DNA from 3 places in the Brachybacterium netajii genome. Region 3 is predicted to be linked to each of the others. Evidence: riboswitches for the same ligand, from Rfam matches in the RefSeq annotation. Region 3 holds a riboswitch; each other region holds the start of a gene.
The links. A riboswitch is a leader RNA that binds a small molecule or an ion and turns the genes downstream of it on or off. The one in region 3 is predicted to bind thiamine pyrophosphate.

Region 1 (5,244 bases), on a different contig from region 3:
CCCAGGAGGCGTCGCGGAAGCCGCCGTCCGCGGTGCGGATCCGCGGATGCAGGATCCGATCGGGCGCCGTGAGGACCTCGGCGCTGGTCCAGCCCTTGCGGCACAGGCCCCCGAGGTTCGTCGGGAAGTCGCGGCCGTCGACCGTCACCTCGCCGGACCCGCCGGCCGCCGCGCCCGGCACCACGCTCAGCGACTGCGCGCACTGCAGGGCGCAGTACGGGCAGTGCGTCGCCGTGGTGCCGGGGACGGTGCCGACGGTCGGCGCGGACTGCGAGGCGGCGGTCGACAGGCTCATGCCTCGAGAGTGCTCCCGACGCCGGGAGTGCTCAGCATCCGGTCAGCGCCCGGTCGCTCCGGTCACGATCGGGTCACGACGCGGGTCGGGGAGTGCTCGCATCGCCCCCGACGACCGTCGGATCCGGCAGGTAGATCGCTCCGCCCTGCGCGGCGAAGGCGCGGCTGCGCTCCTGCATCCCGGCGATCGCCACCTGTGCCTCCGCGCTGCCGTAGGCGTCGCGGATGTCCTGCGAGATGCGCATCGAGCAGAACTTCGGACCGCACATCGAGCAGAAGTGCGCTGTCTTCGCGGGCTCCGCCGGCAGCGTCTCGTCATGGAACGACTCGGCCGTCTCCGGGTCCAGCCCCAGCGCGAACTGATCGCGCCAGCGGAACTCGAAGCGGGCCTTCGACAGCGCCGCATCCCGTGCGGCCGCCCCCGGATGCCCCTTGGCGATGTCCGCGGCATGCGCGGCGATCTTGTAGGTGATCACCCCGGCGCGCACATCCTCCCGATCCGGCAGGCCCAGATGCTCCTTCGGCGTGACGTAGCAGAGCATCGCCGTGCCGTAGCGGGCGATCTCCGTCGCCCCGATCGCCGAGGTGATGTGGTCGTAGCCCGGAGCGATGTCCGTGACCAGCGGGCCCAGCGTGTAGAAGGGGGCGCCCGAGCACAGCTCCTGCTGGCGCTCGACGTTCTCCCGCACCATGTGCAGCGGCACGTGCCCGGGACCCTCGACCATCACCTGCACGTCGTGCTCCCAGGCCCGATGGGTGAGCTCGGCGAGGGTGTCGAGCTCCGCGAACTGGGCGGCGTCGTTCGCATCGGCGAGGGAGCCGGGCCGCAGCCCGTCCCCGAGCGAGAACGCGACGTCGTAGCGGGCGAAGATCTCGCACAGCTCGTCGAAGTGCGTGTACAGGAAGTTCTCCTGATGATGCGCGAGGCACCAGCCCGCCATGATCGAGCCGCCGCGCGAGACGATCCCCGTCACCCGGTCCGCCGTCAGCGGCACGTACCGCAGCAGCACCCCCGCATGGACGGTCATGTAGTCCACGCCCTGCTCGCACTGCTCGATGACGGTGTCCCGGTAGATCTCCCAGGTCAGCGCCGAGGCGTCGCCGTCGACCTTCTCCAGCGCCTGGTAGATCGGGACCGTGCCGATGGGGATCGGCGCATTGCGGATCACCCATTCGCGGGTGGTGTGGATGTCGTCGCCCGTGGACAGGTCCATCAGCGTGTCCGCGCCCCAGCGGGACGCCCACTGCAGCTTCTCGACCTCCTCCGCGATCGAGCTCGTGACCGCCGAGTTGCCGATGTTCGCGTTGATCTTCACCAGGAACGCCCGGCCGATGATCATCGGCTCGGACTCCGGGTGGTTGACGTTCGCCGGGATGATCGCGCGCCCCGCAGCGACCTCGGAGCGCACCAGTTCCACGTCGCAGCCCTCACGCAGCGCCACGAACCGCATCTCCGGGGTGATCACCCCGCGCCTCGCATAGTGCATCTGCGTGACGGTCCGTCCCGGGAGCGCTCGCCGGGGGACCGGACGACGGCCCTTCCACTGCTGCGACGGGGCACCGCGGCGCACGGCCGAACGGCCGTCGTCGGCGAGGCGACGCCCGCGGCCCGCATGCTCCTCGGTGTCGCCGCGCTCGAGGATCCACGGGGTGCGCATCGGCGCGAGCCCCTCCTCGGGGACGCTCCCGGGACCCGCCGTCCGGTACACCGTGACGGGGTCGTTGGGGACCTCGCCCGTGGGATCCAGATCGATGCGGGTGACGGGCACCCGGATCCCATGCTCGAGGTCCTCGAGATGGTCCAGGGCATGCGAGGGATACTGCTCGGACAGGGGGGAGCGCACAGTCATCTGCGGCCTCTCTTCCTACGCCGGTGCTAACCGGATCAGGTTCGACGGTTCCGAGCGGCTCAGCCCGGTCTCAGCCCTCTGCCGAGGGCCCCCGTGGGGTCCCCGAATGTCTACCACACCGGGGCGCGGCGGTGCGCCGCGCGCTCGCCGACGAGGCTCGAGAGGCTTCCGACCTGGGCTTTCGGGCGAGGGGAGGGTCTGATCCGTGCGGGCTCAGCGCCAGGGGATCGGGCGGAACCGCCCTCCCGCCCCGCGCGTCAAGAGGATCGCGGAGGCGGGGGAGACGAACGCGGTGCCGCGCTCGAGATGATCGATCACCATGTGCAGCGCCTGCCGTGCGGCGTCGTCCTCGCGCCCGCCCGCGAGAGGGTCCACGAGGAAGCGCAGCACGATGCGTCCGACGCGCCGTCCGCCGACGAGAGGCGCCTCGACGTCCTTCCGCTCCACCAGGTGCAGGGAGCCGAGCGCGAGCGCGGCCTGCTCCATCACATCGGCCGGCGTCGCCCCCGGCTGCAGGTCGCCGATGGGCAGGTGCATGCGGTAGCTCGGCATCGGATCAATCTAACCGCGGCCGGTGACGGATGCGGTCACGGGGACGCGGGTTCCCCGTCGTCGCGCACAATGCTCGGGTGACCGCAGACACCGCCCTCGCGCACCGCCCCTCCGTCGACCGTCCCACCGTCGACCGTCCCTCCGGCGGCTCCGCCGCTGTCGGAGCCGCCGTCGTCGGGCCCGCCGCCGTCGTCCTCGTGCACGGCACGCGCCTCTCGCACTCGCAGTGGGACCTCCAGGCGCCCTCGCTGCGGATGGCCGGCTACGAGGTCGTGACGCCCGACCTCCCGGGCCACGGCGCGCGGCAGGACGAGACCTTCACCCTCGATGGAGCGATCGCGACCATCCGCGCGGCGATCGACGAGGCCGCGGCGCGCGTCGATCGCCGCGCGGAAGGCTCCGACGGCCCCGAGGGCTCCTACGGCTCCGCCGGCTCCGTCGGACACGACCTCGCGATGGCGCCGACGGTGCACCTGGTCGGCTCCTCCCTCGGCGGCTTCCTCGCCCTGCACGCCGCCGCCGAGGCGCCCGCCCGCCTCGCCTCGCTCACGCTGTGCGGCGCGGCGGTCCAGCCGACGCCCTCCGCCGCTCGCGCCTACGGGCACGCGATCATGCTCCTGGACCGCATGCCCGGGCATCGCGACGGCAGCGGCGGCCTGCTGCCGTTCCTGCTCGGCGACGCCGGCACCCGCGCGCTCGTCCGCGGCGGGCGGGCGAGCACGGCGGTGGTCGCCCCGGCGATGGAGGCGGTGGGCTCCCTCGACCTGCTCGCGGACCTGCATCGGGTCGAGGTCCCGGTCACCTGGCTGCACGGCCGCTTCGACCAGCTGCGGCTGCATGAGCGCCGCTTCGCAGCGGCCGCGGCCGACGGACGGCTGGAGACCCTCGCCTATGGCAGCCACCTGGTGAACCTCGCCGACGCCCGCCGCTTCACGCCGGATCTGCTGCGCGTCCTCGGCCGCGTCGGACCGGTGCCCGCGCCCCGTAGGCTGGGGGCATGACCCGTCCCATCCTGCGCGTCGGCTTCGTGCCCGGCGTCGAGCCCGACCGCTTCGCGCGCCGCTGGAAGACCGGCGGCCGCCGCGCCTGGCTCGAGCTCGTCCCTGTCCCCGCCTCCCGTCAGCGCGCCGCGCTCGACGAGGGCGAGGTCGACATGTGCTTCGTGCGGCTTCCGATCGACCCCGCGGGGACCGCCGCCCGCTCGGCCGACGACCTGCATGTCGTGGCGCTGTGGGAGGAGCGGGCCGCGGTCGTCGTCGGCGACGAGCACGTGCTCAGCCTCCTCGACGAGATTTCTGAGGAGGACCTCGTCGAGGAGACCGAGCTGCCGCAGACCGATCCGGACGACGCCGCCTCCCGCGTCGCCGTCGCGGCCAGCGGCGTCGGCTACGCCCGGATGCCGCTGTCGCTCGCGCGGCTGCACCACCGCAAGGACGCCGTGCACCGTCCCCTCGTCGACGCCGCGCCCACCCGGATCGCCCTCGTCTGGCCGCGGGATGCGGACGACGAGGACCGCCAGGAGTTCGTCGGCGTCGTGCGCGGACGCACCTCCCGATCGAGCCGCTGACCGGCCGCGCCGAGCCGACGACCGGCCGACCCGAGCGGCCGCGTGATCATCGAGACCATCCAGACCGTCCAGAGCACCGGAATCCCGAGGAGGGACCCATGACCGAGCAGACCCCCGACCAGACTGGCGAGCAGACCCCCGCGCAGCCTCAGCGCATGAACGTCGAGAGCTTCAACCTCGACCACCGCACCGTCGCCGCCCCGTACCTCCGCATCGCCGACCGCAAGGAGCTGCCGGGCGGGGACGTGCTGACGAAGTTCGACGTGCGCTTCACCCAGCCCAACGTCGCGCACCTGGAGTCGGAGACCGTCCATTCGCTCGAGCACATGATGGCCGAGCACATGCGCGAGCACTCCGACGTCGTCGTGGACGTCTCCCCGATGGGCTGCCGCACGGGGTTCTACGTGCTCCTCGTGGGCGACCACACCGCCGCCTCCTTCGCCCCCGTGCTCGAGGCGACGCTGCAGGACCTCCTCGCCGCCGACGAGGTCCCGGCCGCCAACGAGGTCCAGTGCGGCTGGGGCGCCCACCACACCCTCGAGGGCGCGCAGCAGGCCGCCCGCGAGTTCCTCGCCGCACGCGCGGAATGGGAGCAGGTCACCGCCGCCTCCTGACGGCCGCCTCCGACGGTCGCTCCTGGCGGCGGCCGTCCGCCGTCGTCGGCCGCCGACCGTCAGCCGCGGCCCTCCGCCGTCAGCCGCCGGCGAGGCTCTCGCGCACCGCGCCCAACAGGCGCGCGGTGCGCGCATCGGTCGCGAGATCGTCGACCCCGACCACGGCGCCGTCGGCATCGGCGAGCGGGATCCGCCAGTTCGGATACTCCTCGTCGGTGCCGGGCTGGTTCTGGATCCGCGCCTCGCCGACGCAGTCCACGAGCGAGACGCCCATGAGCAGCGACGGGGTGCGCGCGAGATGGCGGTGCAGGCCGATCACGGTCTCCTCGACATCGGGGTCCTCGCCGAGGAGGCCCTCGTCCCGCAG
Region 2 (5,244 bases), on a different contig from region 3:
GGTCGAGGACCGGCACCAGCTGGGCGCTGTCGCCCGCCCGCGCGAGGTCCATGAGGGTGCTCGCGAGCGCGATCAGCTCCTCCTCCTGCGGGGTGAGGGGCTCGGTCTGCGGAGCGAGGGGCGCGGTCGCGGTCTCGGGGGAGAGGTTCTCGTCGTTCATGCGGCCAGGGTACGTCGGGGCCCCGACGCCCGCTGACGCGAGCCGACGCCAGCCAGCGCCCGCCGGCGCCCGCCGGCGTCAGCCGACGAGCAGACCGGCGATCGTCGGCCAGACCAGCAGCAGCGCGGCGATGCCCGCGCCGAGGAGGTCGGCGCGCCCGAAGCGGCTCGGCAGGGCCCAGCTGCGGCGGGACGCGGACGCGAAGCCCCGCGAGTCCATCGCCAGGGCCTGCTGCTCGGCGCCGCGGAGGGCATCGACCAGGAGAGCGAAGGTCGCGCCCGCGAGCAGGCGCGCCGACCGCGGCGTGCCGATCCCGCGCAGCGTCCGCGCGGTGACGATCGTCTCCCACCGTCGGCCCAGGTGCCCGGCGCGCACGAGCGCGCTGACCCCGGCGGCGACGGGTCGCGCCGGCCAGCGCAGGCGCCCGCCGAGGGCGTCGCCGAGGGCCGTCACGTCGACGCTCCCGAGGGCGAGCACGCCGGGGGCGACGAAGGCGCTGATCCGGGCGGCCTCCTTCAGACCCACGAGCCAGGCCTCCCCGGAGAGCGCCGGGGCGTCCCCGAGCAGGGCGGTGGTCCAGGCCAGGCTCGCGGCCGAGAGCAGCACCGGGGCCATCCGCAGGGCCGCGCCCCGCAGGGTGCGGATCGCCGCCGGCGCCAGCAGGACCGTGGGGAGCAGGGCGAGCAGACCGCCCTGCCAGGTCTGGACCCCGAAGGAGCCGATCGCCGCGAGGATCCCGATGAGCGAGAGCGTCAGCGGGTTCAGCGCGTCCGCGGGGATCCGGGGCCGACGGACCACCGGCAGGATCCGGCGGTCGGGCCCCGCGCCCGTCGTGGACTCCTGCTCCGTCTCCGTCGCGGTCGAGGGGCCGGGGAGGTCGAGGCGGTGCTGGGCCGCGGCGGCGAGATGCTCGTCATGGGTCGCGGCGAGGATCGCGCAGCCGGTGCCGGCGGCCTCGTGCAGCAGGGCGAGGACGGCCGCGCGCCGCTCGGGATCGAGACCGACCGTCGGCTCGTCGAGGACCAGGAGCCGGGGCCTCTGGGCGAGCGCCGCGACGATCGCGAGGCGGCGCTGCTCGCCGCCGGAGAGGGTGTACGGGTTCGCCGCGGCGAGCGGGGCCAGGCCGGCGGTCTCCAGGAGCCGGTCGGCGAGGGCGGGCTCGTCGGCCCAGGGGGAGGCGAGGATCTCCTCGCGGACGCTCGTGGCGAGGAAGGAGTGCTCGGGGTTCTGCGGCACCCAGGCGATCTGCCGGCCCTCGGGGCGGTCGACGGTGCCCGTCGCCGGGGCGTCCAGGCCCAGCAGCACCCGCAGCAGGCTGGTCTTCCCGCTGCCGCTGGGACCTCCCAGGACGGTGAGGGACCCGGCGCGCACCTCCAGCGCGAGATCCTCGACCAGAGTGCCGGGCCGCCCGTCGCGGCGTGCGATGGCGACGCCGTCGAGGGCTGCGACGACCTCGCCCGTCGTGACCGCCTCCAGCGGGCGGGCGGCGGGGAGGAATCCGCCGGTGCTCGCACCGTTCGCGACGACCGCACCGCTCGCGCCGACCGCGGCGGGGCGCGGTGCGGCCGAGCGTGCGGCGAGCAGCTCCGGATGCGCGGCGATGACCTGCTCCGGATCGCCGTCGGCGAGCACGCGGGCGCCCTCGCCGAGCACGATCATGCGATCGACGCGGGAGGCCCAGGGGGCGACGTCGTGGTCGGCGACGACCAGGGTGGTGCCCTCCGCGGAGGCGAGGACGGCCCGCCGGACGGCCTCGGCCGTCGCCGCGTCGAGCATCGAGGTCGGCTCGTCCAGCAGGAGGGCTCCGGGGGAGAGGGCGAGCGCTCCCGCCAGCGCGATGCGCTGCTGCTGGCCGCCGGAGGCGTCGAGCGGGGCCCGCGAGGAGTCGACGTCGACGTCGGCCGCGACGAGGGCGGCGGCCGCGCGGACGGCGATCTCCTCGCGGTCCAGCGCCGCGTTCTCCGGACCGAAGGCGGCCTCGCGGCCGACGTTCGCGGCGATCAGCGCGTTCGCCGGGTTCTGCAGCAGCAGGGCCCGCTCCCCGGGGCGGGAGGCCGCCGGGGCGACCCCGGCGAGCTCCCCGGCCTCGGGATCGAGCAGGCCCGCGAGGGCCCGCAGCACGGTCGACTTCCCGCTGCCGCTGGCTCCCGCCAGCAGGACCCGCTGGCCGGAGGGGATGGTGAGGGACAGATCCCGGACCGTCGGATCCGGTCGCGACTGCGGACGCCAGGTCAGGCCCCGCAGCTCCAGGGAGGTCATCCGCCGAGGGCCCCGGTGCTCTCGCGGGAGCCGTCGCCCGCGGCATCCCGGTCGGTGCGGAGCGCGGCGAGCCGGGCCTCGGCATGCTCCTTCCCGGCGGGGAGGGCGTCGAGCGCCCCGGTCGCCGCGAGGGCGCGCACGATGACCCAGCCCAGCAGGCCGCAGGCGAGGGCGCCGGAGATGAGGGCGGCGCCGAGCAGGGCGATCGCGAAGGACCAGCCCATCTCGGGGTAGTAGGCGAAGCGCTCGTACACCCATTCGAGGGCCGCGGAGAGCACGCCGCCGAGGATCGCGACCGGCAGCGTGAAGCGGCGGTAGCGGAAGACGGCGAAGGCGAGCTCGATGCCCGCGCCCTGCAGGACGCCGGAGACGATGGTGCCCCAGCCCCACTGCCCGCCCAGCAGCATCTCGAGGGAGGCGGCGATGAGCTCGGCCAGCAGCGCCGCGCCGGGCTTGCGCACGACGAGCCCGGCGATCATCGCGGGCAGGAACCAGATGCCCATGAGCAGGCCCTCGGCGGGGCGGAACAGGGCGGTGAGCGGGCCGATGAGGCTGTACAGCGCCCCATAGCCCAGGAACGCGACGCCGAAGGCGGCGCCGATGGCGACGGTGACCAGGAGGTCCACGGTGCGGAAACGGTTCATCTCAGACTCCTTCCACGAACGGAAGGGGCGCAGGCGATCCCGGGCGCCGGACGGACCGTGCGCGCGCCGCGCGCCGGAGCGCACGACGTGGATCTCCCGCGGAAATCCCGACTCCCTACGCCGGTGTGAACCGGATCAGGTTCGAGGGTCTGCGCACTGCTGCGCACTCTCAGCACCCGGATGGTGCTCCCCTGTCAGTTGGATGACCGCCTGCGAGCATACCGCAGAGCGACTGCTCGAGGCATGCCGCTCGGGCCGCCGCGCAGCGCCCCGAGCATCCTCAGCGGCGGGAGCGGATCGCCTGGTCGACGGCCTCCGCGGTCGCCTGCGGGTCCTCGGGGGAGAGCAGGAAGTGCGTGCCCTCACGGCCGATGATCTCGACCATGGTGCCGGAGCGGGTGACGAGCAGGCGGTAGGGCTCCCGGGAGTCCCCGGTGGTGAACACGCGCCGGGAGCCGACGGGACGCAGCTCCTCGGGGGTCGAGGACAGCGCCCGTCCGCGCCGCCAGCCGTAGCCGCCGACGGTCGCGCCGACCCGCTCCGCGGGGATCTCGCGGAGCTGGACGGTGCGGAACTGCTCGAGGGGCCAGGGCCGCATCGGCAGGAAGCCGCCGAGGCTCACGGTCACCCCGTGCTCGTCGACGATGAACCGGGTGCTCTGGTTCATCCAGGTCCAGGCCGCGAGCAGGACGAACACGCCCATCGACGCGATCAGCAGGGCGGGCGTCGCCAGCGCGGGGCGCAGCGAGATCACGACGGTGGCCGCGGCGCCCGCGACCAGCGTCATCCCGATGCGCGTCCAGCCCACGGCCGTCGGCCGCGTGCGACCGACGTAGAAGGGGGCCTCGGGCCTCATCGGGCGGTCACCAGATGCTCACGCGATCCTCGGGGGCGCGGTGCATGCCGTCGCCCTCGACGATCCCGAAGGCCTCGTGGAACTCCGTCAGGTGGCCGGCGGTGATGTTGCAGCGGAACTCCGCGGGGGAGTGCGGGTCGGTCGCGAGCTGCTGGATCGCCGCCTGCCGGCGGTACTTCGCGCGCCACACGGTCGCCCAGGACAGGAACACGCGCTGCAGCCCGGTGAAGCCATCGAGCTCCTCGGCGGCGGCCTCGCCGGCCGTCGCGCGGTACGCCTTGACGGCGATCGAGAGACCGCCGAGGTCTCCGATGTTCTCGCCGATCGTGAGCGCGCCGTTGACGCGATGCTCGTCCTCGAGGGACCGCGGGCTGAGCTCGGAGAACTGGGCGATGAGCGAGCCGGTGCGCTCCTCGAAGGCGGCCCGGTCCTCGTCGGTCCACCAGGACGCGAGGTTGCCGTCGCCGTCGTACTTCGAGCCCTGGTCGTCGAAGCCGTGGCCGATCTCGTGGCCGATGACCGCACCGATCCCGCCGAAGTTCACGGCGTCGTCGGCATCGGCGTCGAAGAACGGGGGCTGCAGGATCGCCGCGGGGAAGACGATCTCGTTGGCGCCCGGATTGTAGTAGGCGTTGACCGTCTGCGGGGTCATGTGCCATTCGTCCGGGTCGATCGGCCCGCCGACCTTCGCGAAGTCGAAGGCGGCGTCGGCCAGGCGCACGGCGCGCACGGAGGCGACGAGGTCCCCGGGGACGACCTCGAGGTCCTCGTAGGTGCGCCAGCGGTCCGGGTAGCCGATCTTCGGCGTGAACTTCTCGAGCTTCTCGAGGGCCTTCTCGCGGGTGGCCGGGGTCATCCACTCCAGCCGCGAGATCGAGGCCCGGTAGGCGTCCACGAGCGCGTCCACGAGGGCGCCCATGCGCTCCTTGTGGGCGGCGGGGAAGTGGCGGCCGACGTACTCGCGGCCGATCGCGAAGCCGAGCGCGCCCTCCACGAGGCCGACGCCGCGCTTCCAGCGCGCCCGCAGCTCCTCGGTGCCGGACAGGACGGTGCCGTGGAAGGCGAAGTCCTCGGCCACCAGCGCCTCGTCGAGGTAGGGGGCGTAGGAGGAGACGGTGTGCAGCGCGAGCCAGGCGCGCAGCACCGCGAGGTCCTCGCCGGCGAGGAGCTCGGCGGCGGGGGCGACGTACTCGGGCTGTCCGATCGAGACGACCTCGAGCGCGGCGGCCGGCGCCGCGGTGCCCTCGAGGAAGGCATCCCAGGGGAAGGACGGGGCGAGCTCGGCGCGAGCGGCGGCATCCATGGGGTTGTAGGAGAGCTCGCGG
Region 3 (5,244 bases):
CCGCGGGGACCGCGGTGCGCGGCTCCGCCCGCCGCGGCACGTCCCACGGCACGTCCCACGGCACGTCCCACGGCACGTCCCGCGGGAGGGACGCGGGCAGGAGATAGGCGAAGCCCGGGGCGAATCCGCCGAAGGCCGCCGTCCAGACGGCCTCGGAATGGGTGGTGACCAGGACGTCCGTCGTGATCCCGAGCAGGTCGGCGACGTCGGCGAGGTCCTCCCCGTCGTAGACGACGGGGAGGCGGACGTCCGTGCCCTCCTCCTCGTCGGCGTCGGCCTCCGGCAGGTGCGCGAGCAGGCCTGCGAGCTCGCGCGCATCGCCGACGGCGGTGCCGCGCAGCAGCAGGGTCCGCTCGGCGGGGACCAGATCGACGAGGCCGACGGGCGCGGCCGCCCGCACCGCCGCGGCGGCCGCGAGGACCTCCGCGGTGCTGGGATACTCCGCGAGCACCGCGGTCTCGCCGGCCCGATGCACGGCGAGCGGCGCGGGAAGGAGCGGGCCGCGGGGAAGGGGAGCGCCGGCGGCGTGCGATGCGTCGGCGGGGACGGACTCCGGCGCGGTCACCGTCGGACCCCGGAGCGACCGGAGCGCCCGGAGGAGCCGGGGGCGGCGAGCGCGACGCCCGCGCCCTCGAGCCGGGCCCGCACCTCGCGGGCGAGCGCGACCGCGCCCGGGGTGTCTCCGTGCAGGCAGATGCTCCGGCAGGGGACGTCGACCCAGCTCGTGCTGCCGTGCACGCGTGCCCGCCCGCGCAGCGCAAGCTCGATGGCCTGCGCGGCGACGGCCTCGGGGTCCAGGAGCACCGCGCCCGGTTCGCGCCGCGGGACGAGGGTGCCGTCGGCCCGGTAGGCGCGGTCGGCGAAGCCCTCTAGGACGACCTCGAGACCCGCCGCCTCGGCCTTCTGCGCGACGACCGAACCCGGGGCCGCGACCAGCTGCAGCGCACCGCCGGTTTCGTCGAGTCCGCTGAGACTGCTGAGTCCGCTGAGCTCGCGCAGCGCCGTCACGACGGCCTCGGCCTGCGCCTCATGGTGCGCGATCGCCGAGTAGAGGGCGCCATGGGGCTTCACGCCGACGACCTGCGCGCCGACGGCCCCGGCGATCGCCAGCAGGCTCCCGGTCTGCGCGATCACCTGGTCGGTGAGCTCGGCGGGGGCGATGTCGACGAAGCGTCGGCCGAAGCCCTGGAGGTCCGGATAGGCGACGTGCGCGGTGATCGCGACGCCCCGCTCATGGGCCCCGCGGACGGCCCGACGCATCGTCGAGGGGTCCCCGGCATGCCCGCCGCAGGCGATGTTCGCCGTGGTCACGACGTCGAGCATGGCCTCGTCGTCGCCCATCGACCAGGCGCCCCAGCCCTCGCCGAGATCCGCGTTCAGGTCGAGGGACCGGTTCGTCGGCAGGTCCCGGGGCGGGTCCGTCGGCAGGTCCGGGGACGGGGCGGGACGGGCAACCATGGGGGATCTCCTTCGCGCGGACGGCGGCGGTCACCCCATTGTCGTCCCCCGGCGCAGGGCGTGGGAGCGGTGGAACGGAGGGAGCGTCAGCCGGCGCCGAGCGCCTCCCGCAGCGCTCGGGCGGCGGCCTCGGGGTCCTCCGCCTCGGTCACGGCGCGCACCACGACGATGCGGTCGGCGCCGGTGGAGAGGACCTCGGGGACGCGCTCGACGTCGACCCCGCCGATCGCGAAGAACGGCTTCGCGGCGTCCTCGCGCGCGGCGGCCTCGCGGGGCAGCTCGAGGCCGACGGGCTCGCGGCCGGGCTTCGTGGGCGTCGCCCAGACGGGGCCGGTGCAGAAGTAGTCGATGCCGGGATCGTCGTCGGCCGCATGCAGCTGCTCGGGGGTGCGGGTGGAGCGTCCGATGAGGACGTCGGGGCCGACGAGCGCGCGGGCGTCCTCGGTGGTCAGATCGCCCTGGCCGAGGTGCAGGACGTCGACGCCCGCGAGGACGGCGACGTCGGCGCGGTCGTTGGCGGCCAGCAGCGCCCCGTGGGCGTCGGCGATCGGTCGCAGCGCGCGCAGCGCCTCGACCTCGGCGCGGGCCTCGGCGCCCTTGTCGCGCACCTGCAGGATGTCGACGCCGCCGCGGAACGCCGCCTCGGCGAACTCGAGGAGCCCCTCGAGGCCGCGGGAGAGGTCCACGCACACGTACAGGCGGGCGTCGGCGAGCGCGGCGCGACGTCGGTCGCCGGTCTCGTCGCGGGTCGCGCGCCGGCGTGTGGGGGGCTGCTGATCTGCATTCATCCGCACAGGGTCGCACAGCGTCCACCCGTCGGCGTCGGACGTTCCGCCGTCGGCCGCCCCGCCGGCAGGTCGTCGGCTGCCCTGCCGGCACGTCGCCGCCCGTCCGGACGTCCCGGCCGCCGATCGCGGGCGCGGCGTAGGATCGAGGGGTTCCGTGGGAGCCCGATGCGCGGGCTGAGAGGGCGCGAGGCGCCGACCACCAGCACTGGATGCGGATCATGCCGTCGTCAGGAGGAATGCGCCTGTGGAGCGTGTCGTCATCATCGGAGCGGGCATCGTCGGCCTGCTCACCGCGCATGAGCTGCGTCGTCGCGGCCATCGCGTCGAGCTCCGGTCGACGGGGGTCGCCGAGCAGGCCACCTTCGCCGCCGCCGGGATGCTCGCCCCCGCCGCCGAGATGCAGTACGGCCAGGGGCCGCTGTGGCGGATCATGCGGGAGGCCGAGCAGGATCATCGCGCGCTCGCGGCCCGTCTGGCCGAGCGCAGCGCCGCCCGGATCGCCGACGGCGCGGACCCGCTGCCGGATCCCGGCTATCGCGACGCCTCGACGCTCGTCGTCGGCCGCGAGGCGGGGGATCTCGCGGCCCTGCACGACCTCGCCCGGGTCCAGCGGAGCAACGGCGCCGCGGTGCGGGAGCTGACGGGCGCCGAGGCCCGCCGCGAGGAGGGCGCGCTGCTGCGCGGCATCAGCGGCGGCGTGCTCCTCGAGCGCGACCACCAGGTCGATCCGCGCCGCCTCGCCGCCGCCGTCCGCGCCGATCTGGAGTCCGACGGGCCCGACGGCCCCGCGATCACGATCCGCGAGGGCCGCGTCGACGCGATCGCCGGAATCCTCGACGGCACCGGCGGCCGGGTCGACAGGGTCATCCTCGCCGCCGGGCTCGGCGTTCCCGGGATCGACGGGCCCCACCGGTCCCTCGACCTGGCGATGCGGCCGGTGCGCGGGGACATCCTGCGCCTGCGGGTCCCCGAGAGCCTGCTGCTGCCGGGGGAGGAGAACCTGGTGGGGCGGACGGTCCGGGCGATCGTCCGGGGGCGTCCCGTCTACCTGGTCCCGCGCGACGACCGCACCCTCGTGCTCGGCGCGACCAGCCGCGAGGACGATCTCGCGGGGACGTCCGCGGGCGGGGTGCTCCAGCTGCTGCAGGACGCGGCCGAGATCCTCCCGGCGATCCGGGAGACGGAGCTGATCGAGGTCACGACCCGCGACCGCCCCGGCACCCCCGACGACCTGCCGCTGCTGGGCGCCGCCCCCGAGGATCCCCGCGTGATCGTCTCCACCGGCTACCACCGCCACGGGATCCTGCTGTCGGCGTGGGCCGCGCAGCGCACCGCCGACCTCGTCGACGGCGCTGATACCGCCTCTGATCTCGCCCCTGATCTCGCCGCCGAGCATGCCGACCAGCTGGACGCCGTCCGGCCCGACCGCTTCACCCCCGTCCTGGAGGAGGCCCGATGAGCCCCACGACCATCGCCCTGACCGTCAACGCCGAGGAGGCCGAGGTCCCCGCGATCTGGACCGTCCGCGATCTCGTGGCCGAGCGCCTCGGCCAGGAGGTCGGGGAGGACGGCCGCGCGGCCGACGGCGGGGCGCTCGGCGTCGCCGTCGCGCTCGACGACGCCGTCGTCCCCCGCAGCCGCTGGGCCGCGACGCCGCTGAGCGCCGGGGTCCGCTGCGAGTTCGTCACCGCTGTCCAGGGAGGCTGAGCATGAGCACCACCACCGCACCCGCCGCGGTCGAGGATCCGCTGGTCATCGCCGGGGAGGCCCTCGCCTCGCGGCTCATCATGGGCACCGGCGGCGCGACCGACCTCGCGGCCCTCGAGCGCGCGCTGGTCGCCTCCGGCACCGCCCTGACCACGGTCGCGATGCGCCGCTTCTCGGCGTCGACCGGCAACTCGGTGTTCGCGATGATCCGGCGCCTGGGGATCCGGGTGCTGCCGAACACCGCCGGCTGCTACAGCGCCCGCGATGCGATCCTCACCGCCGAGCTCGCCCGCGAGGCGCTCGAGACCGACTGGATCAAGCTCGAGGTCATCGCCGACGAGGACACGCTCCTGCCCGACGGCGTCGAGCTGTACGAGGCGACCGAGGAGCTCGTCCGGCGCGGCTTCACCGTCCTGCCGTACACGACCGACGATCCGGCGCTCGCCCGTCGGCTCGAGGATGCGGGCGCCGCGGCCGTGATGCCGCTGGGCTCGCCCATCGGCACGGGCCTGGGGATCCTCAACCCGCACAGCATCGAGCTGATCTGCGAGCGCGCGGGCGTGCCCGTCGTGCTCGACGCCGGCATCGGCACCGCCTCGGACGCGGCCCTGGCGATGGAGCTCGGCTGCTCGGCCGTCCTCGCGGCCTCCGCCGTGACCCGTGCTCAGGACCCGGAGGCGATGGCCCGCGCCATGGACCTCGCGGTCCGTGCGGGCCGGGCCGCCGCGGGCGCCGGACGCATCCCGCGCCGACGCCTCGCCCGCGCCTCGAGCGCCTTCGAGGGACTGATCGCCCCGGTCGACGGGGCCGCGAACGGACGGGAGGCGGAGTCGCTGTGAGCCTCCCGCCCCTGGTCGAGCCCGGTCCCGAGCTGACCCCCGCGCAGATCGAGCGCTACCGCCGCCAGATCACCCTCGCCCGCATCGGCACCGTCGGCCAGCGCCGCCTCGGCGCCGCGCGGGTGCTCGTCGTCGGCGCCGGCGGCCTCGGCACGCCCGCCCTGCAGTACCTCGCGGGCATCGGCATCGGTGCGCTCGGCATCGTCGACGACGACGTCGTGGACCTCTCGAACCTGCACCGCCAGGTCATCCACGGCACCGATGTGCTCGGCATGGCGAAGGTCGACTCGGCCGCCGCGGCCGTCGCCCGCATCAACCCCGACGTGCAGGTCGAGACGCATCGGATGCGGCTCAGCGCCGACAACGTCGTCGAGCTGATGCGCGGCTACGACCTCGTGCTCGACGGCGCCGACAACTTCGCCACCCGGTATCTCGTCGCCGACGCCAGCGAG

Region 1: it holds a riboswitch for thiamine pyrophosphate, as region 3 does, so the genes downstream of both, thiC (phosphomethylpyrimidine synthase ThiC) here and thiO (glycine oxidase ThiO) in region 3, are expected to answer to the same signal.
Region 2: it holds a riboswitch for thiamine pyrophosphate, as region 3 does, so the genes downstream of both, ACXET9_RS00810 (ECF transporter S component) here and thiO (glycine oxidase ThiO) in region 3, are expected to answer to the same signal.

The regions. Positions count from the first base shown of each region.
Region 1 covers NZ_JBSYXB010000001.1:32,787-38,030, reverse strand. The annotation lists gene ACXET9_RS00170 (molybdopterin oxidoreductase family protein) at 1-295, opposite strand, end outside; gene thiC (phosphomethylpyrimidine synthase ThiC) at 369-2,144, opposite strand; TPP riboswitch at 2,139-2,248, opposite strand; gene ACXET9_RS00160 (hypothetical protein) at 2,358-2,696, opposite strand; gene ACXET9_RS00155 (alpha/beta fold hydrolase) at 2,774-3,697, shown strand; gene ACXET9_RS00150 (LysR family transcriptional regulator substrate-binding protein) at 3,694-4,263, shown strand; gene ACXET9_RS00145 (S-ribosylhomocysteine lyase) at 4,362-4,877, shown strand; gene malQ (4-alpha-glucanotransferase) at 4,957-5,244, opposite strand, start outside.
Region 2 covers NZ_JBSYXB010000001.1:175,636-180,879, reverse strand. The annotation lists gene ACXET9_RS00820 (ankyrin repeat domain-containing protein) at 1-160, opposite strand, end outside; gene ACXET9_RS00815 (ATP-binding cassette domain-containing protein) at 239-2,419, opposite strand; gene ACXET9_RS00810 (ECF transporter S component) at 2,416-3,063, opposite strand; TPP riboswitch at 3,159-3,266, opposite strand; gene ACXET9_RS00805 (hypothetical protein) at 3,344-3,919, opposite strand; gene ACXET9_RS00800 (M13 family metallopeptidase) at 3,927-5,244, opposite strand, start outside.
Region 3 covers NZ_JBSYXB010000003.1:269,443-274,686, forward strand. The annotation lists gene ACXET9_RS08490 (5-oxoprolinase subunit B/C family protein) at 1-565, opposite strand, end outside; gene ACXET9_RS08495 (LamB/YcsF family protein) at 562-1,458, opposite strand; gene thiE (thiamine phosphate synthase) at 1,545-2,246, opposite strand; TPP riboswitch at 2,391-2,496, shown strand; gene thiO (glycine oxidase ThiO) at 2,491-3,705, shown strand; gene thiS (sulfur carrier protein ThiS) at 3,702-3,953, shown strand; gene ACXET9_RS08515 (thiazole synthase) at 3,956-4,792, shown strand; gene moeB (molybdopterin-synthase adenylyltransferase MoeB) at 4,789-5,244, shown strand, end outside.